DNA from 4 places in the Isoptericola sp. NPDC019571 genome. Region 2 is predicted to be linked to each of the others. Evidence: riboswitches for the same ligand, from Rfam matches in the RefSeq annotation. Region 2 holds a riboswitch; each other region holds the start of a gene.
What was found. Region 2 has a riboswitch for S-adenosylmethionine ahead of ACH443_RS10755 (LLM class flavin-dependent oxidoreductase). Riboswitches for the same ligand answer to the same signal wherever they lie in the genome.

Region 1 (6,939 bases), on a different contig from region 2:
GCGAGCCGGCGCCGCAACCCGTCGCGGACGTCCGGCCACTCGTCGTCGACGATCGAGAAGTACGCGGTGTCCCCCACCGTGCCGTCGGCGGCGACGCGGTGCTTGCGCAGCACGCCCTCGGGCTTCGCGCCGAGGCGCTGGATGGCCGCGCACGAGCGCGTGTTGCGCGAGTCGGCGCGCAGCGCGACGCGGCGCATCCCCCACTCCTCGAACGCGTGCCGCAGCAGCAGGAGCTTGCACGCGGGGTTGGTCGTGCCGCCCCACCAGTCGCGCCCGTAGAACGTGGTGCCGATCTCCACGCGGCGCGGCCCGGGGGCCAGCTCGTAGAAGCGCGTGGACCCGCGGACCGCGCCGTCGTCGCCCACGACGGCGAACGCCATCGTGCCGGGCGTGGCGACCCCGGCGTCGATCCACGCCTCGAGGTCCGCGACGGTCGTCGGGACGGGCGAGGTCATGCCGAACCAGAGGTCGGCGTCGACGAGGGGGAGCAGCGCCGCGGCGTGCTGCGGGCCGAGGGGCTCCAGGCGCACGCCGTGGCCGGCGAGGACGAGGTCGTGGGTCACGCACCCATCCTCGCCGACCCTGCACCTGTGCACGTTCTCGCGCCGCATGCCGAGCACATCTGCATGCTCGGCGCAGGATGGGGGTCATGGACGACGCCCTGCACGAGATGACCGCCGCCCGGCTGCGTGACCTGCTGCGCGCGGGCGAGCTCACGCCGACCGAGGTGGCCGACCACTTCCTGGCCCGGATCGAGCGCGCCAACCCCGCCCTGGGGGCCTTCGTCAGCGTCACCCCCGAGGCGGCGCGCGAGCGGGCGGCGCGCCTCGAGCGCGACGGCGCGGAGGCCCGGGGCGTGCTGTGGGGGCTGCCCGGCGGGGACAAGGACCTGTGGCTGCGGGCCGGCGTGCCCGCCGGGTTCGGCTCCCGCGCCTTCGCCGGCGACGACGCCGTGGTGGTTCCGGTGAGCGACGAGATCGTCGACGTCCTCGACGCCGCCGGCATGGTGAGCCTCGGCCGCACGACGGCGCCCGAGCTCGGCTTCCCCGCGTACACGGAGCCGCTGGCCGGGCCGGTGGCGCGCAATCCGTGGGACCCGGCTCTCGGGGCGGGCGGGTCGAGCGGCGGCGCCGCCGTCGCCGTCGCCGCGGGCCTGCTGCCGTGCGCGCCCGGGTCGGACGGCGGCGGTTCGGTGCGCATCCCCGCCGCGGCGTGCGGCGTCGTCGGGCTCAAGCCGAGCCGCGGCCTCGTCCCCGCGGGGTCGGGGCAGGAGTCGCTCGGCGGTCTGGTCGTGGACGGGCCTCTCGCCCGCACCACGGAGGACACCGCGCTGCTGCTCGAGGGGATGCTCACCCGGACGCCCGACGGGCGGGTGGCGCACCCGCTGACGCTGCGCGCGCCGTCGGCCCGGGCCGGGGAGTACCTGGCCGCGGCCCGCCGCGGCGAGGTGGCGGGAGTGGGCGGCGAGGACGTGCGGGGCCGCTTCCGGATCGCCGTCACGACCGACTCCGCCTGGGACGACTTCTACGCGATCTCGACGTCGGACGAGGCGCGCGCCGCGCTCGACACCGGCGTGGCGACGCTCACCGGGCTCGGGCACGAGGTGGACGGCCTGTCCCTCGAACCCGACCCGACGTACGGCCCCGCGTTCCGCACCCTGTGGATGGCGGGCGCGTCCGCGGTGCCGATCGACGACCCCGCACGCCTCGACCGCCTCGAGCCGCTCACCCGGTGGCTCGTCGGCCGCGGCCGCCAGGTGCCCGCCCGCGAGCTCGCCGAGGCGTTGCGCGCCCTCACCGCCTTCGAGCGCCGGCTGGTCGCGCAGGTGTCGCGGTTCGACGCCGTCGTCACCCCCGCCCTCGCGATGACGCCCCGCCCGCTCGGCTGGTTCGACCCCGAGGACCCCGAGCGCAACTTCGAGCAGCAGTGCCAGTACACGCCGTGGACGTCGATGCTCAACGTGGCCGGCCTGCCCGCGATCACCGTGCCCACGCGGTGGACCGACGACGGGCTGCCGATGGGCGTGCAGCTGATCGGGCGGCCGGGCGGGGAGACGACGCTCCTCGCCCTCGCCGCACAGCTCGAGGACCGGCTGCGCTGGGCGGACCGGCACCCGCCGGCCTGGTGATCAGGCGGGAACCCGCTCCGCCGTCGCGCCGTCGAGGGGCGGGTAGCTCTCGCCGCCCACCCGCTCCGCCGCCGCGATGTACCCGGCCAGGGCCGAGCGCGAGCGGGCGAGCCTCGCCATCTGGTCCTCCAGGCGCCGCAGGCGGGAGCGCATCGCGGTCAGGAGCTCGACACAGCCGGGCAGCTGCGGCTCCTCGCCGACCGCGCACGGCAGCACGGAGGCGATGTCCTCGGACGACAGGCCCGCGTCGAGCAGGTGCCGGATCTGCCGCACCCGCAGCACGGCCCCCTCGTCGAACTCGCGGTAGCCGTTCGAGCGCCGGGCGACGTCCAGCAGGCCCTGGGCCTCGTAGTAGCGCAGCTGGTGCGTCCGCACGCCCGTGCGGCGGCTCAGCTCCCCGATCCGCATCCCGCTCCCCCTTGACCTTCACACCGGTATGAACGTCGACGATGCTGCCATGGTCACCAGAACCCACAAGCCGTCGTCCCCCGTCCCCGTCTCCGTCGTCGGTCTCGGCCTCATGGGCCGCGCGCTCGCCGGCGCGTTCCTCAGGGCCGGGCACCCCACCACCGTGTGGAACCGCACCCCCGCCAAGGCCGACGCGCTGGTGGCGGACGGCGCGCACCTGGCGCCCTCGGCGGCCGCGGCGCTCCGCCCCGACGGCCTGACGGTCGTCTGCCTCACCGACGACGACGCCGTGCGCGAGCTGATCGGCCAGGACGGCGTCGACGTCGCCGGCGCCACGCTGGTCAACCTCACGTCCAGCAGCTCCTCGCAGGCCAGGGAGACCGCCCGGTGGACCGCCCGACGCGGCGCGCGCTACCTCGACGGCGCGATCATGGCCGTGCCCTCCGCGATCGGGACGGCGGACGCGGTCGTCCTGCACAGCGGGCCCCGGACCGACTTCGACGCGCACGCGGCCACGCTCGCGGCGCTCGGCACCGTCACCCACCTCGGCGAGGACCCCGGGCTGGCGTCCCTCTACGACGCGGCCGGCCTCACGATGATGTGGAGCGTCCTCGACGCGTGGCTGCACGGCACCGCCATGCTCCGGACGGCCGGGGTGGACGCCGCCGCCTTCGCGCCGTTCGCCCGGCAGATCGCGGAGGGCGTGGCCGCGTGGCTGCCCGGTTACGCGGAGCAGGTCGACCGCGGCCGGTTCCCGGCCGAGGCCTCGGCCCTCGAGACGGACGCGCGTGCGATGGCGCACCTCGTCGAGGAGAGCGAGGCGCTGGGCGTGAGCACCGAGCTGCCGAGACTGCTCAAGGCCGTGGCCGACCGTGGCGTCGCCGCGGGCCACGGTCACGAGCAGTACCCGGTGCTGATCGAGGAGTTCGGCCGCCCGACGCCCTGACCTGCCGGTCGCCGGCCGGAGGACCACGGCCTGAGACGTCGGCGTGCGAGCCGGCGGGCACGCGCCTACGGTCGGTCTTCGAGGTCGTTCGTCTGACGGAAGGAGCCCCGATGGGACTGGGAGACAAGGCCAAGCACCTGGCGGAAGAGGCCGAAGGCAAGGCCAAGGAGGCCACGGGCAAGCTCACCGACGACGAGAGCAAAGAGGCCGAGGGCAAGGCCCAGCAGGCCAGCGCGAACCTCAAGCAGGCGGGCGACGACGTCAAGGACGCGTTCAAGGGCTGACCCGCTGACACGACGGGGCGCCACCGCACGGTGGCGCCCCGTCGTCATGTCCGCCCGGGGCGGGACCGACGGCTCAGAGGTCGTCGGGCAGGCAGCCGAAGGCCTCGTCGGCGCCCAGCGCGGCGGTGGCGAGCAGCCCCTCGAGGCCGGAGCCCTCGGGCACGGGGCGAGGGTCGTCGACGACGACCCACAGCCCGTCCACGACGTCGTACCGCGCCTGCGGCCCCTCGGTCACGAGCGAGCGGACGGCGGCGACGAGCCGCTCGACCTCCTCGCCCGCCGTGCCGAGGCCCACCGACGCGCGGACGGCCCCGGCATCGAACCCGAGGCGGCCGAGCAGCGGGTGGGCGCAGAACCGGCCGTCGCGCACCCCGATGCCGTGCTCGGCGGACAGGTACGCGGCGACGAGGCCCGGGTCGTACCCGGAGACCGTGAACGTCACGACCCCCACCGGGTCGACGGCGTCGTCCCACACGTGCACGACCTCGACGCGCTCGACCTCGCCCAGCCCGTCCACGAGGCGGCGCCGCAGGGCGTCCTCGTGCTCGCCGGCGACCCACGGGTCGAGCGCGGCGAGCTCGTCGCACGCGGCCGCGAGCGCCACCGCGCCCACGACGTTGGGCGAGCCGGCCTCGTGCCGGGCGGGGCCCTCGTGCCACTCGGTGGTGGTGGTGCGGACCCGGCGCACGGCGCCGCCGCCGGCGAGGTACGGGGTGCCGGCGTCGAGCCAGTCGCGGCGTCCGACCAGGGCGCCCGCGCCGAAGGGCGCGTACGTCTTGTGGCCCGAGAAGGCGACGTAGTCGACGCCCGTCTCCGCGAGCGAGAAGCGGCGGTGCGGCACCAGCTGGGCGCCGTCGAGCACGACGCGCGCGCCCGCGCCGTGCGCCGCGGCGACGACGTCGGCCACGGGCAGCGCCTCGCCGGTCACGTTCGACGCGCCGGTGAGCGCCAGCAGGGCGTAGGGGCGGCCCGCCGCGGCGGCGGAGCTCAGCTCCTCCTCGATCTCCGCGAGGGTGGCGGACACGGACGGCCCGCCGGTGACGACGGTCGCGTCGGTGACGCGCTGCCAGGGCAGCAGGTTGGCGTGGTGCTCGATGTCGAGCACGAGGACGCGGCCCGGCTCGCCGGTGGCCGGGTCGGCGGGCACGCAGCCCGCGAGCAGGTTGAGCGAGTCCGTGGTGTTGCGGGTGACGATCGTGAGGTCGTCCTCGCGGGCGCCGACGAACGCGCCGATCGTGCGGCGCGCCGTCTCGTACAGGGCGGTCGAGACCTGGGACAGGTAGCCGGCGCCGCGGTGCACGCTGGCGTACAGCGGCAGCACGCGCGCGACCCGGTCCGCCACGGCCTGCAGGGCCGGCGCCGACGCCGCGACGTCGAGGTTGGCGTACGGCACCTGGCGGCCGTCGACGAGCGGCACGAGCGTGTCGCCGCCGACGACGGGCAGCACGGGGGCGACGTCGTGCACGGCGGCGGCGCGCGCGGCGGGCACCGCAGGCGCAGTGGTGAGCGTGGTCATGCGTGGTCCTCCTCGGTCGTGCCGGGGAGGTGGCTCCCCGCGCTTGCCCGCACGCCGGACGGCGCGGGGCCAGGTCGTCACCCGGGGCACCCCGCCGCGAGAGGAGGGTTGCCGGCCAGCGAGCCGGGGCTTCGCGCTGGCGCTCTTGACCTGCCGCCCATCGTGCGTGCGCGGCACCTCGCGGTCAAGCGGATCCGGCGTCCTTCTCACGATGCGGTCGAGGGTGGCCACCTCGGGTTCGGCGTCGCCGGCGCGCGACCCCGGGGGACGCGCGGCGTTCGCGTCGCGAGACGGGGTGACCAGCACGCGGACGGCGGGCGTACGATCGCCACGACCATCCCGAGCGGCCGAGTGACGTGGCACGTCGACGCCGCAGCAACCCGCGGGCCGGTCGTCGGCGACGGCGGCCGTACCGGACGAGGGTGCTACCGCCACGACCGATGGGAGGACTGCGATGAGCACCCAGATCGATCCCCGCCCCGCCGAGGGCTACGCCGGCGACCTCACCCCGCAGCAGGCGTGGGACCTGCTCGCCGGCGACCCCGACGCCGTCCTCGTGGACGTGCGCACCGAGGGCGAGTGGCGCGCGATCGGCGTGCCGGACACCGCCACCGCCGGCAAGGCCCCCCTCTTCGTCGAGTGGGTGCAGGCGGGCGGTCGCCCCAACGCCGGCTTCCTCGCCGAGCTGGCCGCCGCGGGCGTGACCGCCGACAGCCCGATCGTCTTCCTGTGCCGCTCCGGTCAGCGCTCGATCGGCGCGGCGCGCCTCGCGACGGCGTCCGGCCTGGGCCCGGCGTACAACGTGCTCGAGGGGTTCGAGGGCGGCCCCGGCTTCGACGGCGTCCGCGACCGCGAGGGCTGGAAGGTGCGCGGCCTGCCGTGGGGCGCGTTCGACGACGCCGCCGCGACGCGGGCAGCCCAGCAGGACTCGGAGCAGGCCCGATGAGCGACGCGCAGGTCCCGACCGGCCCCGGCGCCGACCCCACGACCTTCGGCGGCTCGCGCCCGCTGCCCGCCACGGTCCGGCCCGCGACGCTCGCCGTGCGCGGCGGGCACCGCCGCTCGGACTTCCAGGAGATGTCCGAGGGCCTGTTCCTCACCCAGGGGTACACCTACGGCTCGGCTGCGGACGCGGAGGCGGCGTTCGCCGGCGAGCGGTCCCAGTTCCTGTACTCGCGGTACGGCAACCCGACGGTGCACACGTTCGAGGAGCGGCTGCGCCTCATCGAGGGTGCCGAGGCCTGCTACGCCACGGCGTCGGGCATGTCGGCGGTGTTCAACGCCCTCGCCGCGCTGGTCTCCAGCGGTTCGCGCATCGTATCGGCGCGGGCGCTGTTCGGGTCCACGAACGTCATCTACGACGAGATCCTCGCCAAGTGGGGGGTGCGCGTCGACCTGGTCGACGGGCACGTGACCTCGCAGTGGGAGGAGGCCCTCGCCACGCCGGCCGACGTCGTGTTCTTCGAGTCGCCGTCCAACCCCATGCAGGACCTCGTCGACGTGCGGCGGGTGGCGGAGCTCGCGCACGCCGCGGGTGCCGTGGTCGTGGTGGACAACGTGTTCGCGACGCCGGTCCTGCAGAAGCCGCTGGAGCTCGGCGCCGATGTCGTCGTGTACTCGGCCACCAAGCACATCGACGGACAGGGGCGCGTGCTCG
Region 2 (6,939 bases):
CGTTGCGGCCGTAGATGACGGACGCGATGTAGAACAGCTCGCCGTACGCCAGGACGTAGACGATCGAGGTGCCCTTGAGCAGGCCGATGACCTCGTTGACGGCCGTCGGCACGATCGAGCGCATGGCCTGCGGCAGCACGATGCGGGTCACCTGGCGCCGGCGCGGGATGCCGAGCGACGCGGCCGCCTCCTGCTGCCCCTGGTCGACGCTGAGGATGCCGGCGCGCACGATCTCGGCGGAGTAGGCGGCCTGCGAGAGCCCCAGGCCCAGGATGGCGGCGCCGAACTTGTCGATGACGCCGAGGGTGTCGAACCAGAGGTACTCCGGGCCGAACGGGACCCCGAGGCTCAGGTGCGGGTAGAGATAGGCGAGGTTGTACCAGAGCAGCAGCTGCAGCAGCAGGGGCACGGAGCGGAAGACCCACGTGTACGCCCACGACACCCCGACGAGCAGCGGCGAGCGCGACAGCCGCATGAGCGCCAGCACGGTGCCCAGCGCGAACCCCACCACCGACGCCGCGGCCGTGAGCCGGATCGTCGCCCAGGCGCCGGACAGGATCGAGGGCCAGGTGAGGTACTGCGCGACGACGTCCCACTCCCACCGGTCGTTGGTGAGCAGCGAGCTGACGACCATCGCCAGCAGCACGGCCACGCCGGCCGTCGCGACCCATCGCCCCGGGTGGCGGGCGGGGACGATGCGCAGGTCCGCGTACGGGGTGGCCGCGGCGTCCCGAGCCGGTGCCGCAGGCCCCGGAGCCCGTGCGCCAGGTGTCTGTGCGCTCGGCGTCTGTGCGCCCGGCGTCGTGACGGCGGTCATCGCGGCGCCCTCTCCCCCGCCGTGACGGCGAACGGGACGTGGTTGCCCGGCGGCGGGGCGGGGCACGTGCCGTGGTCGCTGAACGCGTACGGCAGGTTGACGGCGTCGTTGAGGTCGAGGTGTGCGACGCCCGCGTCGCCCGGGGTCAGGGACCCGGGGAGCTCGGGGCGCACCACCCGCCAGGGCGCGACGCCGGGTGCCTCGTCGCTGAAGAGCAGCGTCGGGGCGCCACCCGGGGAGCCGGTCAGCACGAGCGTGACCGTCCGGTCGCCGCGCTTCAGGTCGAGCTCGCCGACCGCCTGCAGCCGGTGCACCAGGCCGGGACGGGCGGCCCCGACCACGAGCCCGCGGGGTACGTCGTACAGGCGGACGGGCGCCTCGACCGCCCACGAGGGGTCGTGGTCGAAGGCGGGCACCCCGGCGAAGTCGAGGCGCGTGCGGGCGTGCGGGTCGCGCAGCCGGATCGCGAGGCGTCCGGTGCGCCGCACCAGCTCGATCGCCACCGCGGCCGTCTCCCCTGCCGGCGGGAGGTCCGGGTCGGCGCCGTCGGCGGGCTCGCGCCCGGAGGGCAGGAACGTGCCCAGGACGACGCTGCCACCCTCGGGGACGTCGCCGTCGTACGCGCCGTCCGCGACCTCCGGCCCTCGGACCCGGGGTCCGTCGGCCTCCCCCGGCCGCAGGTGGGCGCCGGCACCGTCGGCGAGCCAGAGCCCGGGCACGCCGGGCAGCGGCTCGGGTCGCGAGGGCAGCCAGTGGAACCCCGCCAGGCTCAGCCAGCCGTGGGGCGCGGCGAGCTCGCGCTCGCGGTCGGCCCGCCGGCTCGCGCTCCGTGCCGCGGCAGGACCGGCGGCGGAACCGGCGGCCGGCGCGTGCGCAGGGGCGCCTGCGGGGTCCGTGGGACGGACGCGTGGTGTGTCGGTGACGGTCATCGGGGGGCCTCCGGTCACAAGAGGGCGAGCGACGTCGCGGCGGGTGTCGGCGATGCGGGCGGCGGGGGTGACGTGGCGGGCGTCGGGGCGGGCGGTCACGCGCGCACCAGCCGGGAGTCGGCGGTGCGGCCCGCCCGGGCGCGCGGCCGCGCGTGCGCCGGTGCGGGGGCGACGACGGCGCTGCCGGCATCGCCGGCGTCGGCGGCGGGCCCCACGTCCGGCAGCCCGAGGGTCGCGCGGAGGGTGCGCGGCGCCGGGGACGCCACCGCCCGCACGCCGTCCCGCGCGAGGCGCGGGAGCACACCGTCGACGAGGGCGTCCAGGTCGGGGCCGAGCGACGAGGGCCGCAGCAGGAACCCGTCGGACGCGCCGGCGTCCCGCCAGTCCACGATCGTCTCGGCGAGGTCGTCGGGGGTGCCGGCCACGACGAGCAGCCCGCCGGAGATCTCCGGGCCCTCGAGGGCTTCGACCAGCTCCAGCCGCGCCTGCGCGCTGGCCCGGTCCTCGGCCAGCACGACATACGCCTCGGTGAGCACGCGCAGCGTGTCGGGGTCGCGGCCCGCGGCCTCGGCAGCGTCGCGCAGCCGGGAGCGCAGCCGGACGGCGCGGGCCGGCGCGGTGGCGGCGACGCGCACGACGTCCGCCGTCCGGGCGGCGAGGTCGAGCGCGGCCTCGCTCCGGGCGGAGACGACGACGGGCGGCCGCCCCTGCCGCGTCCCGGCGCTCCGGGGCCCGTCGGCGGCCCGGCCCTCGGCGGGCCGGTGCCGGCGCACGGCGAAGCGGATGCCGTCGTGGTCCACGCGGAAGCGCCCCTCGTCGTCGACGGCGACGGCGCCGGCCGTGTCACCCGCGTTCGGCCCGGCCGACGTCGCGAGCCCGTCCCAGTGCCGCACGACCTGTGCCGCGACGTCGCGGGCCTGCTCCGCCCACGCGTCGTCCTGGGCGACGGTTCCGGTGGGGAGCCCGACCTGCCACCCGGCCCGGCCGGAGCTCGCCTGGTCGACGCGGGCGACGGCCTGGGCGACGTGCGCCGGGTCCACGTGCGCGGTGTCGACGGCGGCGACCAGCCCGGCCCGCGTGGTGTGGGGTGCCACCCGTGCGGCGGCCACGGCCGCGTCGAGCCGCCCGGTCACCTGCCGCCGGCCCGGGTGCAGCAGGAAGCCCTCGTCGAGGGTGACGAGGTCGAGGCCGCCGCCGTCGGCGGTGCGCACGAGCTGGACGAAGCGCTCGGCGTCGAACGACCGCGGCTGCACGATGCCGCGCGCCCGGTGCACGCCGGGGCGGGCGCCGGCCGCCGTGAGGTCGACGCCGACGACGAGGGGGGACGGGGTGCTGGTGGTGGACGTCGAGGGCAGGGAGTAGGGCACGTCGGCTCCGATCAGGGCGCGGCGGACGGGCGCACTCGGGCGCGGGTCGTGGACCTGCGGGTGCGCGCCGCCGCCGGGAGGGCACGGGGAGGAAGGCCCGCCGGGACCGGCGGGCGGGGCCGTCTGCGGCCGGGCCCGGCGGGTGCCGGGCCGTCGAGGAGGGTCGTCCGCCGCGGGCGGCGGACGATCAGGCCGCGATCAGCGGCGGCGACACCACGCCCGGGCGGACGCCGAGGTCACCGGCGAGGCGGACGGCACGTGCCGGGACGACAGGGGGCGCACGGTGGTGGCGACGCGGTGCATGCTCGTCCTCTCCTGCTCCCCGCCGGGGCGGGGGTCGCGTGTTGCCGTGCCGTCGGCGACGGCCGGCCTGGTCCTCACCCGGGGCACCCGCCCGCGCTGGGGGTTGCCGTCCGACGAGCCGGGGCTTCGCGTCGGAGCTCGTGACCATCCGGGACGTCCGGCCGCACCGCCTGGGGCGCCGCGGTCGTCCGACCCGGTGCGCAGGAACGTAGGTCTCCGGAAGGGGGGTGTCAACGGTTCCTCCCGACCGTCTCGAATACCGAACAGTTCCGACCGTTTTTATCGGATTATCGAGCGTCAGGAAACCCGTCTACCGTGGTGCCCGTGAGCCAGGACGCAGGGCACGGACCCGAGCAGCACACTCCCGCGGTCGCCGAGATCCGGGAGCTGGTCGACCAGCTGCGCCGGCTCGTCCTCACCTACAAGTTCGGGATCGACGAGGTCATGACGAAGATCTCGATCCTGCGCGACGAGTTCCGGCTCATGCAGAACTACAACCCCGTGGAGCACGTGGGCTCGCGACTCAAGTCGCTCGAGTCGATCGTGGCGAAGTGCCGCCGCAAGGGCATCCCGCTGACGCCCGACGGCGTGCGCCAGCAGATGTTCGACGTCGCGGGGGTCCGCGTCACCTGCAGCTTCGTCTCCGACATCTACAAGGTCCGCGACATGCTGACCAACCAGGCCGACATCACCGTCCTGGAGGAGCGCGACTACATCGCCCACCCCAAGGCGAACGGGTACAAGTCCTTGCACCTCATCGTCCAGGTGCCCGTGTACCTCTCCGACCGGGTCGAGCACGTCGTCGTCGAGATCCAGCTGCGCACCATCGCCATGGACTTCTGGGCGAGCCTCGAGCACAAGATCTACTACAAGTACGCGCGCGACGTGCCCCGGCACCTCACGGACTCGCTCAAGCTCGCCGCCGACGTCGCGTCGTCGCTCGACAGCTCCATGGAACGCATCCACGACGAGGTCAAGGCCATCGCCGGCGAGGCGGAGCCTGTCGAGCAGCGGGACTCGCTGCTCACCCCCGAGGAGATGCTCCGCACCTTCTGGACGGCGGCCAAGGCCGAGGGAGACGTGCTCCGCACGACCCGCGAGAGCTGAGGCGGGCATGGGACCCTCCGAGCACCAGGACCTCGCCACCGCCGTCGCGCTCGCCCTCCCCGGTGCCACCCGCACCTGGCCCTTCGGGCCCGACCACGACGTGTTCAAGGTCCAGGGCAAGGTCTTCTGCATGACCACGGAGGTCACGGGCACCCCGCTCGTGACGCTCAAGTGCACGCCCGACGACGGCGAGGCGCTCCGCCAGGAGCTCGAGAGCGTGACCGCCGGCTACCACATGAACAAGCGCCACTGGATCTCGCTGGCCCCAGGGCCGGGGATCACGCCCGACCTCGTGGAGGAGCTGGTCCTCGAGGCGTACGCGCTGGTCGTCGCGGCACTCCCCCGTCGCCTGCGACCGGTCGACCTCGACGACACGGAGCGGTCCCGCACCGGCCTGCGCGACGTGCTCGTCGGCCGGCTCCCGCCGGGCGGCTGACCCCGCCGACCCGTCAGGAGGTTCCGGCGGTGCTCGCCCGCACCACGAGCCGCGGCTCGCACGTGACGAGCCGGTGCCGGTGGGCCTCGGGTCCGGTCTCCAGCTCCTCCAGCAGGAGCCGCACCGCCTCCCGGCCGACGGCCTCCCCCGGCTGCCGAATCGTCGACAGCGGGACGGCGGAGTCCCACGCGGCGCGGTTGTCGTCGTAGCCGATGATCGCGACGTCGTCCGGCACCCGCAGCGACGACGACAGCAGCAGCGACTGCTGCACGCCCACGGCGAGCAGGTCCGCCGCCGCGACGACGGCGTCGGGACGCTCGCGGGGGTCGCGCAGCACGATGTCGTCGCCCACGCGGCGCCCGTCCTCGACCTGGACGTTCCCCGTCTGCTCCACCTCGAGCACGACGCCCGGGTGCTCGGCGACGGCACGTTCGACCCCCAGCAGGCGGTCGCGGACCGGCACGAGCTCGGTCGTGCCGGCGAACAGGAGCCGCCGGCGCCCCTGCTCGACGAGGTGCGTCGCGGCGAGGTAGCCGCCCAGCTCGTTGTCCGGCACCACGGAGCAGACGTCGGAGTGGTCGCCCGGCGCGTCGACGACGACGAGCGGCACGCCCGGCGCCGAACGGTGCAGGTCGTGCGTCGACCCGTGGTTCGCCGCGACGAGGATGCCCGCCACCCGGTCCTCGACGAACAGGTCGACGTACGTGCGCTGCTTCTCCTCCGACATGTCGGAGTTCGCCAGCAGCAGGTTCAGCCCCGCCCGGCCGGCCTCCTCCTCGGCGCCCCGCGCGATGTCCAGGAAGTAGGAGTTCGCGAGGTCGATGATCACGAAGCCGAGCGTCGAGCTCCGACCGGCCGCCAGCGACCGCGCGACGCCGTTGCGGACGAACCCGAGCTCCCGGATCGCGGCCTCGACCCGGGCCCGGGTCGCCGGGGAGACGCGCACCGTGCCGTTGAGGACGTTCGACACCGTGCCCATCGACACACCGGCGGCGCGCGCGACGTCCGAGATGCTGGGGGACGAACGTCTCACCGGGGTCGTCGCTCCTCGGGCCTGCGGGTGGGGACGGGACGAGATTACCCGCGCCGCGCCGCGAGCCCGGCGCCGGCACGCTCGGGCCGGGCCGTGGCCCCGTCGCCGGACAGCACGAGGACGTCGCTCATGTCGCCCTCGCGCCACTCGGCCAGCAGGCGGTGGAACGCGACAGGGCCGGGGCTGTACGACGTCGGGGCCGCGAGGCGCTGGCGTCGGCCGTCCTCGAGCACAACGTCGCCGACCTCAAGTCCCTGGCCGCCGCCCGCGGCACGCGGGCCCGGGAGATCGTGCACCGCGGACTGTTCACGACGGCGGCCCCGGCGTCCTGACCTCGCGCGGCTACGCGGAGGCGAGGAGCGCGGTGCAGTGCTCGAGCAGGTCGGGGTTCCCGTCCACGACGTCACGCTCGGTCATGTCGTACCGCTCCTCGCCGGCCACCCCGACGTCCTCGATCGCGAGGCCCGCGGACGTGCCGGACCGGACCATGCGGCGCACCGCGAGCGAGAAGCCGATCCCGGGCGGCAGCGCCGGGAGCGTGCGGTGGGCCGCGTGGTAGGCGTACTGGACGTCGTCGCCGGTCCAGACGTTCGCGCCACCCCCGCCGGTCGCGGCGCCCACGGCGACCACCCGCCCGATGCCGTGGTCCACGATCCCGGCCGCGAAGAGGTCGCCGCACGAGTAGGTGTTGGCGTCGACGACGGCGACGACGGGTCCCCGGTAGGCGCGGGCCGCGCCGTTGCAGAGGTCGGGGTCCGCGAGCGGCAGGTGCTGGGAGAACTCCTCGCCGAGGTCGAGGGCGGCGCGCAGGGAGCCCGCCCAGTCGGCGAGGTCGGCGCCGTTGCCATCGGCCTCGGCGAGGTCGGCCATCGCCGGCGTCGCGCGGCACGCGAACCGCACGGGCTCGACGCGTCGGTCCGTGAAGAGCTGGAACAACCGCTCGGCCG
Region 3 (6,939 bases), on a different contig from region 2:
CGTCCAGGCCACGACCGGTGGCGGACCGGCCCGGACCACCGAGCTGCTCAACATCTTCATCTTCCGGACCTTCGGGCAGGGGCTGTTCGCGCAGGCCACGACGATGAGCCTCGTGCTGTTCGTGGTGGTCGTCGCCCTCGCGTTCCCCGTCATCCGCACCCTTCGCAAGCGGGAGGAAGTCCTGTGACCACGCAGACCGCTCACCCGATCACCCGCACCTGCGCCGTCCGACGACCGGCCGGCGGGCGGACCGGCACCTGGCGCCGGGTGCAGCCCGTCGCGGCGCTGCTCGCCGTCGTCCTGCTGATCGGCATGCCGCTCTGGATCGTCGTCGTCACCGCGGGCAAGACCCAGGCCGAGGCGCTCAACCCCAACCTGTCCCTGCCCTCCACGTGGCAGTACCTGGAGAACTTCGCCGCCGTCTGGGACCAGGGGCGCGTGCCCGCGGGCTTCTTCGGCAGCCTCCTGGTCATGGTGCCCGCCGTGATCGGCGTGCTCGTGCTGGGCTCGCTCGCGTCCTGGGTGCTGGCCCGGCGCACCACCCGCGGCTACGCCGTGCTCTACGCCCTGGCGATCAGCGGCATCGTGCTGCCCCCGGCAGTCGTCACCATCGTGCTGCTGCTGCGCCAGCTCGGCCTCGCCGGCACCGCGATCGGCATGATCGGCGTCTACATGGGCATGTACATGTCGACGGTGATCTTCTTCGTCACCGGCTTCGTGCGGACCATCCCGCACGAGCTCGAGGAGGCCGCCCGCGTCGACGGCGCCCGGCCGCTGCGCGTCTTCGGCACGATCATCCTGCCGCTGCTGGTGCCCGTGCTCTCCACCGCCACGATCCTGATCTGCCTGTACGTGTGGAACGACGTCTTCTACGCGTTCTTCGTCGTCGGCGGGCGGCTCGACACCCTGCCGCTCAACCTCTTCCAGGTCGCCAGCGCCGGGCTCTATCTCGACAACTGGCACCTGATCTTCGCCTACGTGATCCTCATGAGCCTGCCGCTGCTCGTCGTCTTCATCATCGCGCAGCGCAAGATCATCTCGGGCATCACCTCCGGCGCGGTCAAGTGAGCTGAGCATCTCGGGACCCTGCGACGTACGCCGCTTCGTCCCTCGCCTCGGCGGGCGACGTCATCATCACCCGCTGCACGATCGCGGGCTATGCACTGCTCTGTCGACCACGTGGTCGCCAACCTCGTGCCGCGCCTCGTCGCGTGTCGCATCCTGCCGGGTGGGCGGCATCGTGGACTCCTCCGAGGTTGTCAGGCGCACCGACGCCTGCCGTTGCTCAACTGGCAGTCCCGATGCGCCCGCCGCGTCGGTCCGCCAGCCGAGCGACCCGGACCTGCGGCGCGTCTTCGGCGGCTGGGCGATTCCATGGTGACGGCCCGAGACCGAATCTCTTGTCACGCCGTCGAGTCTGGGTCGGCCATTCCGCGCTGGTCTCAGAGGACCTTGATCGAGTGAGCCCTGGCGCTGGCTGCGGTCAGGTACCTCGCGGCCGTCGACGAGGGGGTGAACGACACCACGACGGGGTACGTCCGAGGGCCACGCTTCTTGGGCAGGGAGACGGCGAGCTTGCCCTTGTTCGACGCGGTGAGCGACACCTTCTTGGTCGTCGTGCCGACCTTGACGGTGACGGTGCCGACGGGTGCACTGACGCCGGTGGCCTTGACGGTGACGGCCACCTTCGGCGCCGTCGTGCGGCGGATCGTCTTGGCCGCCGGTGTTCCGGTGACGGTCGGCTTGACCTTCGGCACGACCGTGGTTGAGGCCGTGGTCGCCGAGGCGCTGGTGTATCCGGACTTGGTCGCGGTGACTCTCACACTCAGGCGTGCGCCGACGTCCGAGGTGGTGATCCGGTAGCTCGACGCGGTCGCCCCTGCGATGGACTTCCCGGACCGGAGCCACTGGTATCGCAGGGTGATGCCGCTCGTCGACCACTTGCCTGGGGTGGCGGTCAGGAGCGACCCGACCTTCGTGCTGCCGCCGAAGGTCGGCGCGCTCGTCGCGCGGGGCGCCGGGCCGGGCAGCACCTTGGCGGCAGTGGTCGTCGAGGTGGCGTCGCGGTAGCCGGTGTGTCGCGCCGTGATCCTGGCCGAGAGCTGATGGCCGGCATCGGCCGCGATCGGCCGATAGGACGACGAGGTGGCACCTGGGATCGCCGCGCCGTCCCGGAGCCAGGCGTAAGAGTACGTGGCGTGCGGGACGTTCCACGTCCCCGGCTTGACGCTGACGGCGGTGCCGACCGTCGGCGAACCGGAGAGGGTCGGCCGTACGGTGTTCGTCATGGTCACGGCGATGTCAGCGCCCGTGACGGTCGAGTCGCAGTCTTGGACGGTGACGGACTTCCCGGACGTCGTGTCCCCGCCGTGGTAGTAGGTGGCCGAGATCTTGGGGTCGTAGCTGAAGCCCTCGGCGGACACCGAGTACCTCCCGGGAGCAAGTCCGGTGATCTCGAACGTGCCGTCTTCGTCGCGCGAGCTTGACCGGCTCGACGAGTCGTCGTCGAGGTTCGTCGCCGAGATGCCCCACAGCCTCATCTGGGGCCATCCGTCGAGCCCGGTCACCCGGCCCGAGATCGAGCCGCATGCCGTGAGCGTGACGTCGACGTTCTCGGTGATCTCGCCGCCGACGAGGGCCACCGGCGTGGCGCCGTTCATGCCGAGCGACCCGCCGGCACCGTCGTAGAACCTCGAGGCGAAGCCTTCTCCGCCGTCGAACTTCACGAGGTAGTTTCCCGGCGCGATCCCGGCGCGGTCGAGCGACCGCGCTGAGATCACGTAGCCGCCCCCTGCCCCGGTCGGCCATGCGTCCGCGTCGTACGCGTGCCGCCCGTCCGTCGTGTACAGGGTCACTCCCCGGGCGAACTGCGGATCGAGCGTGGGGCCGTCGATCCGGCCGGTGATCCGCCCTCCCGGGAGCGCCTCCAACGAGAGGTCGAGCTGCGCTCCCGGCGTGATGTCGATCAGCTCGGCGGCGTCGGCGTCGGCGACGCCGGGATAGTAGGTCGGCAGGTAGCCCACCCGACCCGCGTTGGCGTCGACCCTGAGGCGCCACTGCCCGAACATCCGGGTCCGGAACGTGTAGACGTCCGCCGACGAGATCCCCGAGTAATCGGCACGTACCGTCCCGTCCGAGGCCTCAAGGTTCGCTGTCCCGATGCCCCAGACATCACCGTCGATCCCCGTCACACGGACGGTGACGGAAGCGCTGGGCTGCGGCTGGTAGTCCACCCGCAGCAGCTGGGACCCGTCCCCGACCGTGACCGGGACACGATCTGCGGCCACGGCGTCGTCGGCCTCGTCGCGGACCGTGACGAAGTAGTCGCCAGTCTCGAGGCCGTCGGCCGAGTACGCGTTCTCGGCCTGCACGCCGTCGGACGGCAACCAGGTGCCGTCGTAGAGCCAGCCCGAACCGTGAACCGTGCCGTCGGCGTCCTCGACCGTCACCCACGGCCGGACAAAGTCGCAGTCGTCCGCGGCGACCTGTGAACAGTCCTTGTCGACGACGACCGTCAGGAGCCCGGAAGCGTCGTCGGCAAGCGCTGGGGCCGTCGAAGCCGCCACCATCGACATCGAGACCACCGCTGCGGCCACGATGCGTCCTGCACGTCCCACGAGTACCTCCGCTGTCAGGGCCATCGATGGCCCTCAGGGCACGCTCCGGGAACCCGTGGCGCAGCCGAAGAATAGGGCCACCGACGAACACGCATCTCCACGCGGGCGGGTGAACTTCGCCAGGCCACAACCACGGACGTCGGCCAGCCCTCGCGTGGGGGCGTCGGACCGCGGACAGCGACGAGTCGCCGGGCACACTCCGCCATCCGGCAGGAGGCCTCCCTGACGGTCAGGTGTGGCGGCGGTGCCGCACCAGCCTGGTCGAGGATCGCGGCCTACCGGACCGACCTTGCCCTTGCCGCCTTGAGGACTCCGGCAATCGCTCGGGCCAGGTCTCGAGGAACCTGTGCGGTGACACGGGCGGTGCGGTCCAGCTCGGCGCGGGCTCGTGCTCGCCGGACGTATCGTTCCCTGCGCCGGAGCCAGTCGGCGAGGGAATCGACGTCGGACAGCGCACGATCGCGGACGGCATGGCCGGTGGGATCGAGCGCCTGGAGCCAGTCGGCGTACCTGCGCACGCGGTCGGGCATCGCGTCCGGAACGAGGGCATACGCGCGCAGGTCGTCGTAGCCGACGAGCTCTCGCGGCGCCGTTCCCGGTAGCCCCTCCTCCAGCCGCACGATCCCGAGCGCACGCGCGCGTACGAACACGCTCGCCAGCCGCGCCTGCCGGTACGCGAGCGCCTGCCTGACGGGCTCCCAGTCGGAGTCGTACGGGTCGTGCAGACCGCCGATGCGCCCACTCCCACCGACGAGGCGCCCGGCCCTGGGGCCCTCATCCAGTCCTGCGCGACGGGTCACCTCGCCGTCCAGGGCGCGGCAGGCGTCGCACAGGGTCTGGGAGAACCGGAACATGCTCATCGGCCAGTCACCGACGAGGCACGCGGTGCACAGCTGCCCCTCCGAAATGACATACCGGCCAGCGCCGGTGGCCCGCGAGACGGTCGCGGGATCGGGGCGCCACTCGACGTGACCATCGGGGCGCAGGGACTTGCGACTCATCGTGTCTCCCATCGCACTTCCCACCGCGCGGCTGCGGCGGGCCGGTCTTCCCTCCGAGGCACCGTGCGCGAGGTAGCGCGGTTGCCGGATCAGCACGCGGAGGGCGTGTCGCTGATCGCTCTTGACCTGGGCAGGAAGCTAGCACAGGGACTTTCCAGCCGTGCGCGTCGGCTCTTCACGGCGCCGACGAAGTGCGTGTTCGTCGGCTCGGCAACCCTGGCCGCCGAGATCGCCGTCCGTGTCCCGGAGGACGCGTCGACGGCCACTAAGAACGGACGTCTACACGTCTGGCACCCGAGGCGGGCCGAATCACAGCTGGTCGTGGATACCTACAGCGGTTCGCCACAACTCTTGCAGGTCGTCTCGCCGTCCTCGTAGATCGCTCCGCAGCAGTACCGAGGGCCGGAGTCATCATCGGCATAGCACTCGGAGCACATGCCCGACACCACGTCGTCCTCCGGGACCTCCCGGCCGCACGAGTCGCAGATCATCGTTGTCGCAATCTCCATGGCGTTGCTGTCGGCGCCGCCACCGAAAAGTTGGCTGAGGAAGCCCATTGCTCTCCTTTACAACGTTCAATGCGGGTGCGTGTCTGCGTCCCGCTGGGGTAACGGGTGCCGACGCAGACAAGCGGCCCATTGGCCCACGCCGGAGCGTTGCACGAAAGAACTCGTCTGCCTGCGTTCACGTGCGGATTTCACCCGATCGGAAGATGCGTCCGCTGCTTGGGAGCGCCGGGGGCCGCTCCCAAGCTCGCCGGGTTGGCCGCCAGCGCTGAGCACGAGCGGGAGAGAACCACCGGCGCGGAATTCCTTCAGGGCCGCGAGGGGCGTCGGGGACACACCTGTCAGGTGTGACGGTCTCGATGCGCGTGATCTCGGCTGGGCAGGGGTACGCCTACCTGCTGCGGTCGGTCGTGACCGGGGACGGGCACGAGCCGCAGGCGTCGGCGTTCACGAGGTACTTCACCGAGGCGGGCACGCCGCCCGGGGTGTGGATGGGCAGGGGCGTCGAACACCTGGGCGACGGCGCACTGCAGGCGGGGATGACGGTGACGCCGGCGCAGCTGCAGGCGCTGCTCGGGCACGGTGTGGACCCGGTCTCCGGTGAGCCGCTGGGGCGGCCGTTCCGCGAGTACCCGACGGCGAAGGATCGGGCCGCGCGTCGGGTCCATGGCATCGACCGGTCACTGCCGGCGGCGGAGTTCGACGCCGAGGTGGCGCGGATCCGAGTGCAGGAGGCGGCGCGCGGCAGCCAGACGGCGACGGCAGGGTTCGATCTGACGTTCTCGGTGCCGAAGTCGGTGTCGGTGCTGTGGGGGTTGGCGGACGCGACGACGCAGGAGCTGATCGTCGCGGCGCACCACGACGCGGTCGGCCAGGTGCTGGACTTCCTCGAGCGGGAGGTCGCGGCCACGCGCACGGGGCATGGGGGAGTGGCGCAGGTCCCCGTGGTGGGGGTGGCGGCGACGGCATACGACCACTGGGACTCGCGGGCGAACGACCCGCAACTGCACACGCACCTGGTGATCTCGAACAAGGTCAAGGCCGCTCACGACGGCCAGTGGCGCACGCTGGACTCGCGCGCCCTGCACCACGCGGTCGTCGCGCTGTCGGAGCACTACAACGCCGTTCTTGCCGACCGGCTCACGAACACGTTCGGGGTCGGGTGGGAGCGGCGCGACCGCGGGCCCGAACGGTCCACGCGGTGGGAGGTCGCCGGCGTCCGGGACGAGCTGCTGGCGGAGTTCTCCTCCCGCAGCCGGGACATCGAGGTCGTCAAGGGCCGCCTCATCGATGAGTTCGTCACGTCGCACGGGCGCCGACCGTCCGCGAGGCAGGTCGTGAAGCTGCGCGCGCAGGCCACGCTCGAGACGCGCCCCGAGAAGACCATCCACTCCCTGGCGGGGCTGACCGCGGACTGGTGGCGTCGAGCGCAACCCCTGCTCGGCAGGGAGCCGACGGCCTGGGCGCGGCGCGTGGCACTCGGCGGGTCCGTACCGGTCCCTAGCGCGGACGCCGTCCCGCCTGACCTGGTCGACGATGTCTCCGCCCAGGTCGTCAACGTCGTCTCGCAGAAGCGCGCCACCTGGACGCACTGGAACCTGTGGGCGGAGCCTCCCGACAGACGATGGGTTGGCGGATGGCGACCGCCGCCGACCGCGAGCGGGTCGTGGCGCTCGTGGTGGACGCCGCCACGCGGCGGACGGTCCAGCTCACGCCGGGCGAGCTGGCAAGCACCCCGGCGGCGATGCGCCGGCCCGACGGGACGAGCACCCTGCGCCCGCAGCACAGCGAGAAAGTTCACCAGCCACGAACCGC
Region 4 (6,939 bases), on a different contig from region 2:
GGACCTCGGGACCGAGCCGCCCGGACCCGGCCGACAGGTCCCGCCCCGCCTCCGGCTCCGCCGTCCTCGCCGCCGCTCTCCTGACCGACGACCGCGACACCGTCGCTCGCGCACTGCGGGACGGCGTGGCGGTGGTGCCGCACCTCGAGCGGGAGGACGGGACGCCGCAGGTGCGGGTCTTCGACGCACCCGTCGGCTCGGCGAAGCCGTACGACGTGTGTCTCTTCTCCTCCCCCGAGGCTCTCGAGACGTTCCTCGGGGACGACCCGGGACGCGAGTTCAGCCTGCGTCGTCGCGACTCGCTCGCCCCGTTCCTCACGCGCCACGGCGCGGTGCTCGAGCGGGTCGTGGTCGACCCTGCCGGGCCGCACCCGATGGTCCTCGGCGTCGCCGAGACTCTGGCCGCCCTGGACCTCGACCCCGACGACGATCCGACGGGTATGTCCGACGACTCCGGGGCGGGCATCAGCATCGAGGGCCTGCACGCCATGGCCAGCGTGGACGAGCCCGGAGGGTCACGCGGCATCGGCATCGAGCTCAACCTGCCCGACCACTGGGCCCTGATCGACCTGGAGGACGAGGCGCAGCGCGACCTGCAGATCCGTGCGATCGTCAAGCAGCAGGGCGCGGGGCTCGGCGACCGCGGGGCAGGGCTGCGGCGCGACCTGCGGGAGCAGCTCACCGCGGTCGCCGCGAAGGCCGCGGCCGCGGGCGGGCAGGTGATGGCCTACCTGGTGCTGCCCGGAAAGGACGCCGCCCTCGCGCTCAACCTCACGCTGTACTGGCACGACCTCGGCCCCGAGGCCGGCGAGGTCACGCACCTGCAACGCATCCACGACCGCCTCCACCCCCGGCTCGGACCCGACGACGAGCTCACCGTCACCGACACCCTCTCGGGGCCGTTCCTGCGCCACGTCCGCGTCGGCCGGGGTGCGGCCGAGCTCGGCGGCCAGGACGTCTCCCTGCTCCTGGTCGACTACTGGGCGCCGGCTCCCGGCGCACGGTCCGTCGCCCGACTCGCGTTCTCCACCCCGCACGTCGAGATCCGCGACGCGATCCTCGGCCTCACCGACAAGGTCCTGTTCGCCACCGAATGGCTCATGAGCGCGCCCGGCGACGTCACGGGCCCGACCGACGCCGACGCCGCACCGGTGCTCCCCTGATCTCGGCCCGGGGCACGAGGACCTCGGTACCGTGTTCCGCTACTGCCTGAGGAGGAGACGTGCGCGCGATCGTGTTCGAGACCCACGGCGGCCCCGAGGCGCTGCACCTCGCCGACGTCCCCGACCCGCAGGCCGGGCCCGGCCAGGTGCGCGTGCGTGTCGAGGCGGCCGCCGTCAACGGCTGGGACGTGAAGTCGCGTGCCGGGGCGACCGGCGGCCCGGCGCCGACGTCGGCCGTCGTGCCCGGGCTGGAGGTGGCGGGAGTCGTCGACCAGGTCGGGGACGGCGTGGCCGGCGTCGCGCCCGGCGACCGCGTGGTCGGGTTCGCCGTCGGCGGCGGGTACGCGGAGCTCGCCCTCACGTCGGTCTTCGCGCGCGTGCCCGACGGGCTCGCCGCGACCGACGCCGTCACCGTCCCCGTCGCGGCCGAGACCGCGACCCGCGTGCTGCGCCTCCTCGACGTCCGGCCCGGGGAGACCCTGCTCGTGCACGGCGCCTCGGGGTCGGTGGGCGAGCTGGCCGTCCAGCTCGCCGTGCGTCGCGGCGCCCGCGTGATCGGCACGGCGTCGCCGCGGAACCAGGAGTGCGTCGCCGCCCTCGGCGCGACGCCCACCACCTACGGCGCGGGGCTCGTGGAGCGGGTCCGCGCCCTCGCCCCCGACGGCGTGGACGCCGTCCTCGACACCACCGGCGCGGGCGTGCTGCCCGACTCGATCGCCCTGCGCGGCGGCACCGAGCGCATCGTCACCATCGCCGACGACGCCGCGGCGGACCTCGGCGTCGAGGCCAGCTGGCGGTCCGAGCGCGACGCCGGCGAGCTCGCCGAGGCCGTCGACGCCCTGGCCCGCGGCGACCTCGTGACCACCGTCGGCGCGGTGCTGCCGCTGGCCGACGCGCCGAGCGCCCACGCGCTCGTCGAGACGGGCCGCGCGGGCGGCAAGGTCGTGCTGGTGCCCTGAGCAGGGCGTTCCCGCCCGATCTGCATCGGCGATCGTCTCACCAGGCGGTCTCATCCTCGCCCGTATCGCGGATGCTGCGTACGATCGCGTGACAAGCCATCCAGAGCGGCCGAGAGTCCTGGCTCGACGACGCCGCAGCAACCCGTTCTCCGACGGAAGCCTCCCGAGGACGAAGGTGCTCACGCCAGGATCGATGGAGTGACGCATGGTCGCAGAGGCATCCCTTTCGCCCACCCCGGCAGCTCAGCCGGCGTTGCCGGCACGCCCGACGGTCTCGTTCGAGCTCATGCCGCCGCGCCGGCCGGACGCCGCCCCCAAGTTCTGGGAGACGGCGCGCCGGCTCGTGGCCGCACGACCGGACTTCGTGTCCGTGACGTACGGCGCCGGCGGCGGTGACCGGGCGACCGCACGCCAGGTCGTGTCCACCCTGCTCGCGGGCACGCCCGTCCTGCCCGTGGCCCACCTGACCTGCGTGGGCGCGCACCGCGAGGACGTCTCCGCCGTCATCGACGACTTCCTCGACGCCGGCACCCGCGCGTTCCTCGCCCTGCGGGGCGACCCGCCGAAGGACCAGCCGGACTGGGAGCCGCCCGCCGACGGCGTCGCGTCCTCGATCGAGCTCGTGCACCTGCTGCGCGAGGTCGAGGCGCGGCGCTGCGCGACCGACCCCGGGGCCGCGCTGCGCGGCGCCGCGCGCCCGATGACGATCGCCGTCGCGACGTTCGTCGACGGCAACGTGCAGGCCGGCACCACCCGGGCCCAGGAGGTCCGGCGCCTCAAGGAGAAGCAGGACGCGGGGGCGAGCTTCGCCATCACGCAGCTGTTCTACGAGGCCGACTCCTACACCGACTTCGTCGCCGAGGCCCGCGCGGCCGGGGTGACGATCCCGATCCTCGCCGGGCAGCTGCCCACGACCGAGCCGCGCCGGCTCCGTCGCGTCGAGGAGCTCACCGGCGTCCGCGCGCCCCGGCACCTGCTGGACGCGCTCGACGCCCTGCCGGACCCGGAGGCCCAGCACGCCTACGGGACCGCGCGTGCCGTGGAGCTCGCCCAGCGCGTGCTCGACGCGGGCGCACCCGGCATCCACGTGTACACGTTCAACAAGTACCGTCCCGCTCTGGACCTGCTCGAGGGTGTCCACCTCGGCGGACCGGCGCCGGCCGACGCCACGTCGGACGGCGCGGACCTGGCCAGAAGGCCGTGGGTACCGAGCATCCCGACCCAGGCTCCCGCCGTCTGACGCGCGGAGCCCGAACTCTGGAGTGCTCATGTCCACCACATCGACACGCCCCACCCCCGCCACGGGATTTCCCGGTGGCACGATCCTCGGCTACCCGCGCATCGGGCGCCGCCGCGAGCTCAAGAAGGCCGTCGAGTCGTTCTGGGCCGGGCGCACCGACGCCGTCGACCTGGAGGTCGCGGCCGGCGCGCTGCGCCGCGAGACGGCCCGCCGCCTCGTCGACCTCGGCCTCAACCCCGACGACGGCTCCGTGCCCGGCGCGTTCTCCTACTACGACCAGGTGCTCGACGTCGTCGCGCTGCTGGGCGCCGTCCCCGAGCGGTTCCGCGACCTGCTCGACGACGCGGACGGCTCGCTCGAGCTCGACGGCTACTTCACCGTGGCCCGCGGCCGCGGCGAGGACGCCCCGCTCGAGATGACCAAGTGGTTCGACACCAACTACCACTACCTCGTGCCGGAGATCAGCGAGACGACGCCGGTCTCGTTCGCCGACCACCGCATCGTGCGCGAGTACGCCGAGGCCAAGGAGGCCGGCGTCACGACGCGCCCGGTGCTCGTGGGCCCGGTGACGTTCCTCGCGCTGTCGAAGGCGGCCGACGAGGCGGGCGAGGGCTTCCACCCGCTCGACCGGCTCGACGACGTCGTCGCCGCGTACGCCGACCTGCTCCGCGCGCTGGCCGCCGTCGGCGTGCCGTGGGTGCAGCTCGACGAGCCCGCGCTCGTCACGGACTCCCTCGACGTGCCGGCGGAGCGCCTGCACGCGGCGATCGCCTCGGCGTACCGCACCCTGGCGACCGACCTCGCGACGGCCACCGACGACACCGCCTCCGAGGACTCGGCGGGCGTGCGGCCCGCGATCCTGTTGACGGCGCCGTTCGGCGGGCTCGGCGACGACGGACTCGCCGTGCTCGCGGGCACCGACGTCGACGCGATCGCGATCGACCTGGTCAAGGGCGCCGTGCCCGCCGGCCCGGTCCCGGGTCTCGAGGACAAGACCCTCGTCGCCGGCGTGGTCGACGGGCACAACGTCTGGCGGGCCGACCTGGCCGCCAAGCTCGACGTCGTCGAGTCGCTGCGGGGCCTCGGCGCCGGGGCCCTCGCCGTCGGCACGTCGACGTCGCTGCTGCACGTGCCGCACGACGTCGAGGACGAGGTCTTCGACCAGCAGGCGGCGGGCACCACGCTCGACCCGCGCCTGCGCGACTGGCTCGCGTTCGCCGACCAGAAGGTGGGCGAGGTCGCGACCCTGGCCCGTGCCCTCGCCGACGGGCGGGAGTCCGTCGCGGACGCGCTCGCCGCGTCGTCCGCGGCCGTGGCCTCGCGTGCGACGGCGGAGGGCGTCGTCGTGCCCGCGGTGCGCGACCGGGCCGCGGCGCTCACCGACGCCGACTTCGCCCGTGGCCCGTACGCGGAGCGCGCTGCCGCGCAGGCCGCGCGGCTCGACCTGCCCCCGCTGCCCACGACGACGATCGGCTCGTTCCCGCAGACCCCGGAGATCCGCAAGGCCCGCGCCGCGTGGACGAAGGGCGAGCTGTCCGACGCCGACTACTCCGCCGCGATGCGGGAGGAGATCGGGCGCGTCGTGACGCTGCAGGAGGAGCTGGGCCTCGACGTGCTGGTGCACGGCGAGCCCGAGCGCAACGACATGGTGCAGTACTTCGCCGAGCAGCTCGACGGCTTCGCGGTGACGGCGAACGGCTGGGTGCAGTCGTACGGGTCGCGCTGCGTGCGCCCGCCGATCCTCTGGGGCGACGTGCAGCGCCCGGCGCCGATCACGGTCGAGTGGTCCGCGTACACGGCGTCGCTCACCGCGAAGCCGGTCAAGGGCATGCTCACGGGCCCGGTGACGATCCTCGCGTGGTCGTTCGTCCGCGACGACCAGCCGCTCGGCGACACCGCCAACCAGGTGGGCCTGGCCCTGCGCGACGAGATCGCGGACCTCGAGGCGGCGGGCATCGGCATCGTGCAGGTGGACGAGCCCGCCCTGCGCGAGCTGCTGCCGCTGCGCCGGGCCGACCAGCCCGCCTACCTCGACTGGTCGGTCGGGTCGTTCCGGCTCGCGACGTCGGGCGTCGCGCCGGCCACGCAGGTGCACACCCACCTGTGCTACTCGGAGTTCGGCGAGGTCATCGGCGCGATCGACGGCCTCGACGCCGACGTGACGTCGGTCGAGGCGGCCCGCTCCCGGATGGAGATCGTGCCGGAGCTCGCCGACGCCGGGTACTCCCGCGGCATCGGGCCGGGCGTCTACGACATCCACTCCCCGCGCGTGCCGTCGTCCGACGAGGTCACCGAGCTGCTGACGCTCGCCGTCAAGGCGATCGACCCGGCGCTCGTGTGGGTCAACCCGGACTGCGGGCTCAAGACCCGCCGGTACGCGGAGGTCGAGCCGGCGCTCGCCCACCTGGTCGCCGCCGCCCGCGAGGTCCGCGCGACCCTCTGACCGGTGCCGTCGCCCGGGTGACGCAATAGACGTCGACCCGGGCGACGGTCCCGTGCCACCATGGAAGGGCCGGTCGTGCCCTCGGGGCGCGAGCGGACCACGACTTTTCCCACGAGCGAGGAGACAGCGATGCCGGGCGTCGCAGGGAGCGGGGTGGGCCACCAGGCCTGCTCGGGCAGTCCCGCCTGCCCCGGCACCGCCTCCGTCTGAGCCCCGTCGGGGCCGGCAGGTGAGGCGGTGCGGGGCTTCGCCCTGCCCACCCCCGCTCACCTGAAAGCCGATCCCCCATGACCCCGCTCACCGAGCAGCAGCTCCGCGCCTCCCTCGTCAACGCCACCCGCAGCGAGCGGCAGCGCATGATCGTCCCCGACCTCGCCGAGGTCGACTGGGACCGCCTCGACTACCTGGGCTGGCGCGATCGCAAGCAGCCCCTGTCCGCGTACGTCGTCATGACGCTCGACGACGAGCCGGGCGCCGAGCCAGTCGGCGTCCTCCTGCGCGCCACCGAGCGCACCGGCCCGCGCCGCGCCGCCATGTGCGCGTGGTGCGAGGACGTCGTCGAGACCCGCGACGTCCAGCTCTTCGTCGCGAAGCGCGGCGGTGCCGCCGGCCGCAAGGGCGACACCATCGGCACGCTCGTCTGCGGCGACTTCCGCTGCTCCCGCAACGTGCGGCGTCGTCCCACCCTTGCCGAGGCGGGGCGCGACGACCCCGGCGTCCGCGAGGCGATCGTCGAGCGGCGCGTCGCCGCCCTGCGCGAGCACACCCGCAAGTTCCTGGACGAGGTGCGCCGCACCGCCTGACCGGCGCGGGCTCCGGCGTTCGCCGAGGGCGATCACCGTGGATCTGGCACTCTCCCATCGAGAGTGCTAAATCTTCTGGTGTAGCCACGGCGGCGCCGGAGGGGCCGGCCCGCCGTTTCGCGACAGGGGCCGCCAGCGCGGCCTCATGACGAGGAGGTGATGCGCGATGGCTACCTACCGGGACCCGTTCCAGGAGATGGACCGACTGTTCGGCTCGCTCGCCCTGAACGGCCGGAGCGCTCCGGGCATGCCGATGGACCTGTTCCGCGAGGGCGACCACTACGTCCTTGCGGTCGACCTGCCCGGGATCGACCCCGGCAGCATCGACGTC

Region 1: it holds a riboswitch for S-adenosylmethionine, as region 2 does, so the genes downstream of both, ACH443_RS01185 (aminotransferase class V-fold PLP-dependent enzyme) here and ACH443_RS10755 (LLM class flavin-dependent oxidoreductase) in region 2, are expected to answer to the same signal.
Region 3: it holds a riboswitch for S-adenosylmethionine, as region 2 does, so the genes downstream of both, ACH443_RS06305 (hypothetical protein) here and ACH443_RS10755 (LLM class flavin-dependent oxidoreductase) in region 2, are expected to answer to the same signal.
Region 4: it holds a riboswitch for S-adenosylmethionine, as region 2 does, so the genes downstream of both, ACH443_RS09390 (methylenetetrahydrofolate reductase) here and ACH443_RS10755 (LLM class flavin-dependent oxidoreductase) in region 2, are expected to answer to the same signal.

The regions. Positions count from the first base shown of each region.
Region 1 covers NZ_JBIRXZ010000001.1:251,455-258,393, reverse strand. Annotated here, with positions in the region: gene ACH443_RS01210 (GNAT family N-acetyltransferase) at 1-563, opposite strand, end outside; gene ACH443_RS01205 (amidase) at 650-2,128, shown strand; gene ACH443_RS01200 (MerR family transcriptional regulator) at 2,129-2,536, opposite strand; gene ACH443_RS01195 (NAD(P)-dependent oxidoreductase) at 2,586-3,482, shown strand; gene ACH443_RS01190 (CsbD family protein) at 3,593-3,766, shown strand; gene ACH443_RS01185 (aminotransferase class V-fold PLP-dependent enzyme) at 3,840-5,282, opposite strand; SAM riboswitch class IV at 5,317-5,433, opposite strand; gene ACH443_RS01180 (rhodanese-like domain-containing protein) at 5,737-6,228, shown strand; gene ACH443_RS01175 (O-succinylhomoserine sulfhydrylase) at 6,225-6,939, shown strand, end outside.
Region 2 covers NZ_JBIRXZ010000005.1:117,163-124,101, reverse strand. Annotated here, with positions in the region: gene ACH443_RS10765 (amino acid ABC transporter permease) at 1-817, opposite strand, end outside; gene ACH443_RS10760 (DUF1684 domain-containing protein) at 814-1,746, opposite strand; gene ACH443_RS10755 (LLM class flavin-dependent oxidoreductase) at 1,842-3,113, opposite strand; SAM riboswitch class IV at 3,449-3,562, opposite strand; gene ACH443_RS10750 (GTP pyrophosphokinase family protein) at 3,741-4,523, shown strand; gene ACH443_RS10745 (MmcQ/YjbR family DNA-binding protein) at 4,531-4,959, shown strand; gene ACH443_RS10740 (LacI family DNA-binding transcriptional regulator) at 4,973-5,992, opposite strand; gene ACH443_RS10735 (hypothetical protein) at 6,037-6,288, opposite strand; gene ACH443_RS10730 (S41 family peptidase) at 6,335-6,939, opposite strand, start outside.
Region 3 covers NZ_JBIRXZ010000003.1:108,725-115,663, forward strand. Annotated here, with positions in the region: gene ACH443_RS06290 (carbohydrate ABC transporter permease) at 1-187, shown strand, start outside; gene ACH443_RS06295 (carbohydrate ABC transporter permease) at 184-1,068, shown strand; gene ACH443_RS06300 (hypothetical protein) at 1,443-3,596, opposite strand; gene ACH443_RS06305 (hypothetical protein) at 3,893-4,618, opposite strand; SAM riboswitch class IV at 4,627-4,745, opposite strand; gene mobF (MobF family relaxase) at 5,490-6,939, shown strand, end outside.
Region 4 covers NZ_JBIRXZ010000004.1:267,504-274,442, reverse strand. Annotated here, with positions in the region: gene ACH443_RS09400 (hypothetical protein) at 1-1,163, shown strand, start outside; gene ACH443_RS09395 (NADP-dependent oxidoreductase) at 1,223-2,122, shown strand; SAM riboswitch class I at 2,216-2,322, shown strand; gene ACH443_RS09390 (methylenetetrahydrofolate reductase) at 2,328-3,362, shown strand; gene metE (5-methyltetrahydropteroyltriglutamate--homocysteine S-methyltransferase) at 3,391-5,805, shown strand; gene ACH443_RS09380 (FBP domain-containing protein) at 6,093-6,608, shown strand; gene ACH443_RS09375 (Hsp20/alpha crystallin family protein) at 6,775-6,939, shown strand, end outside.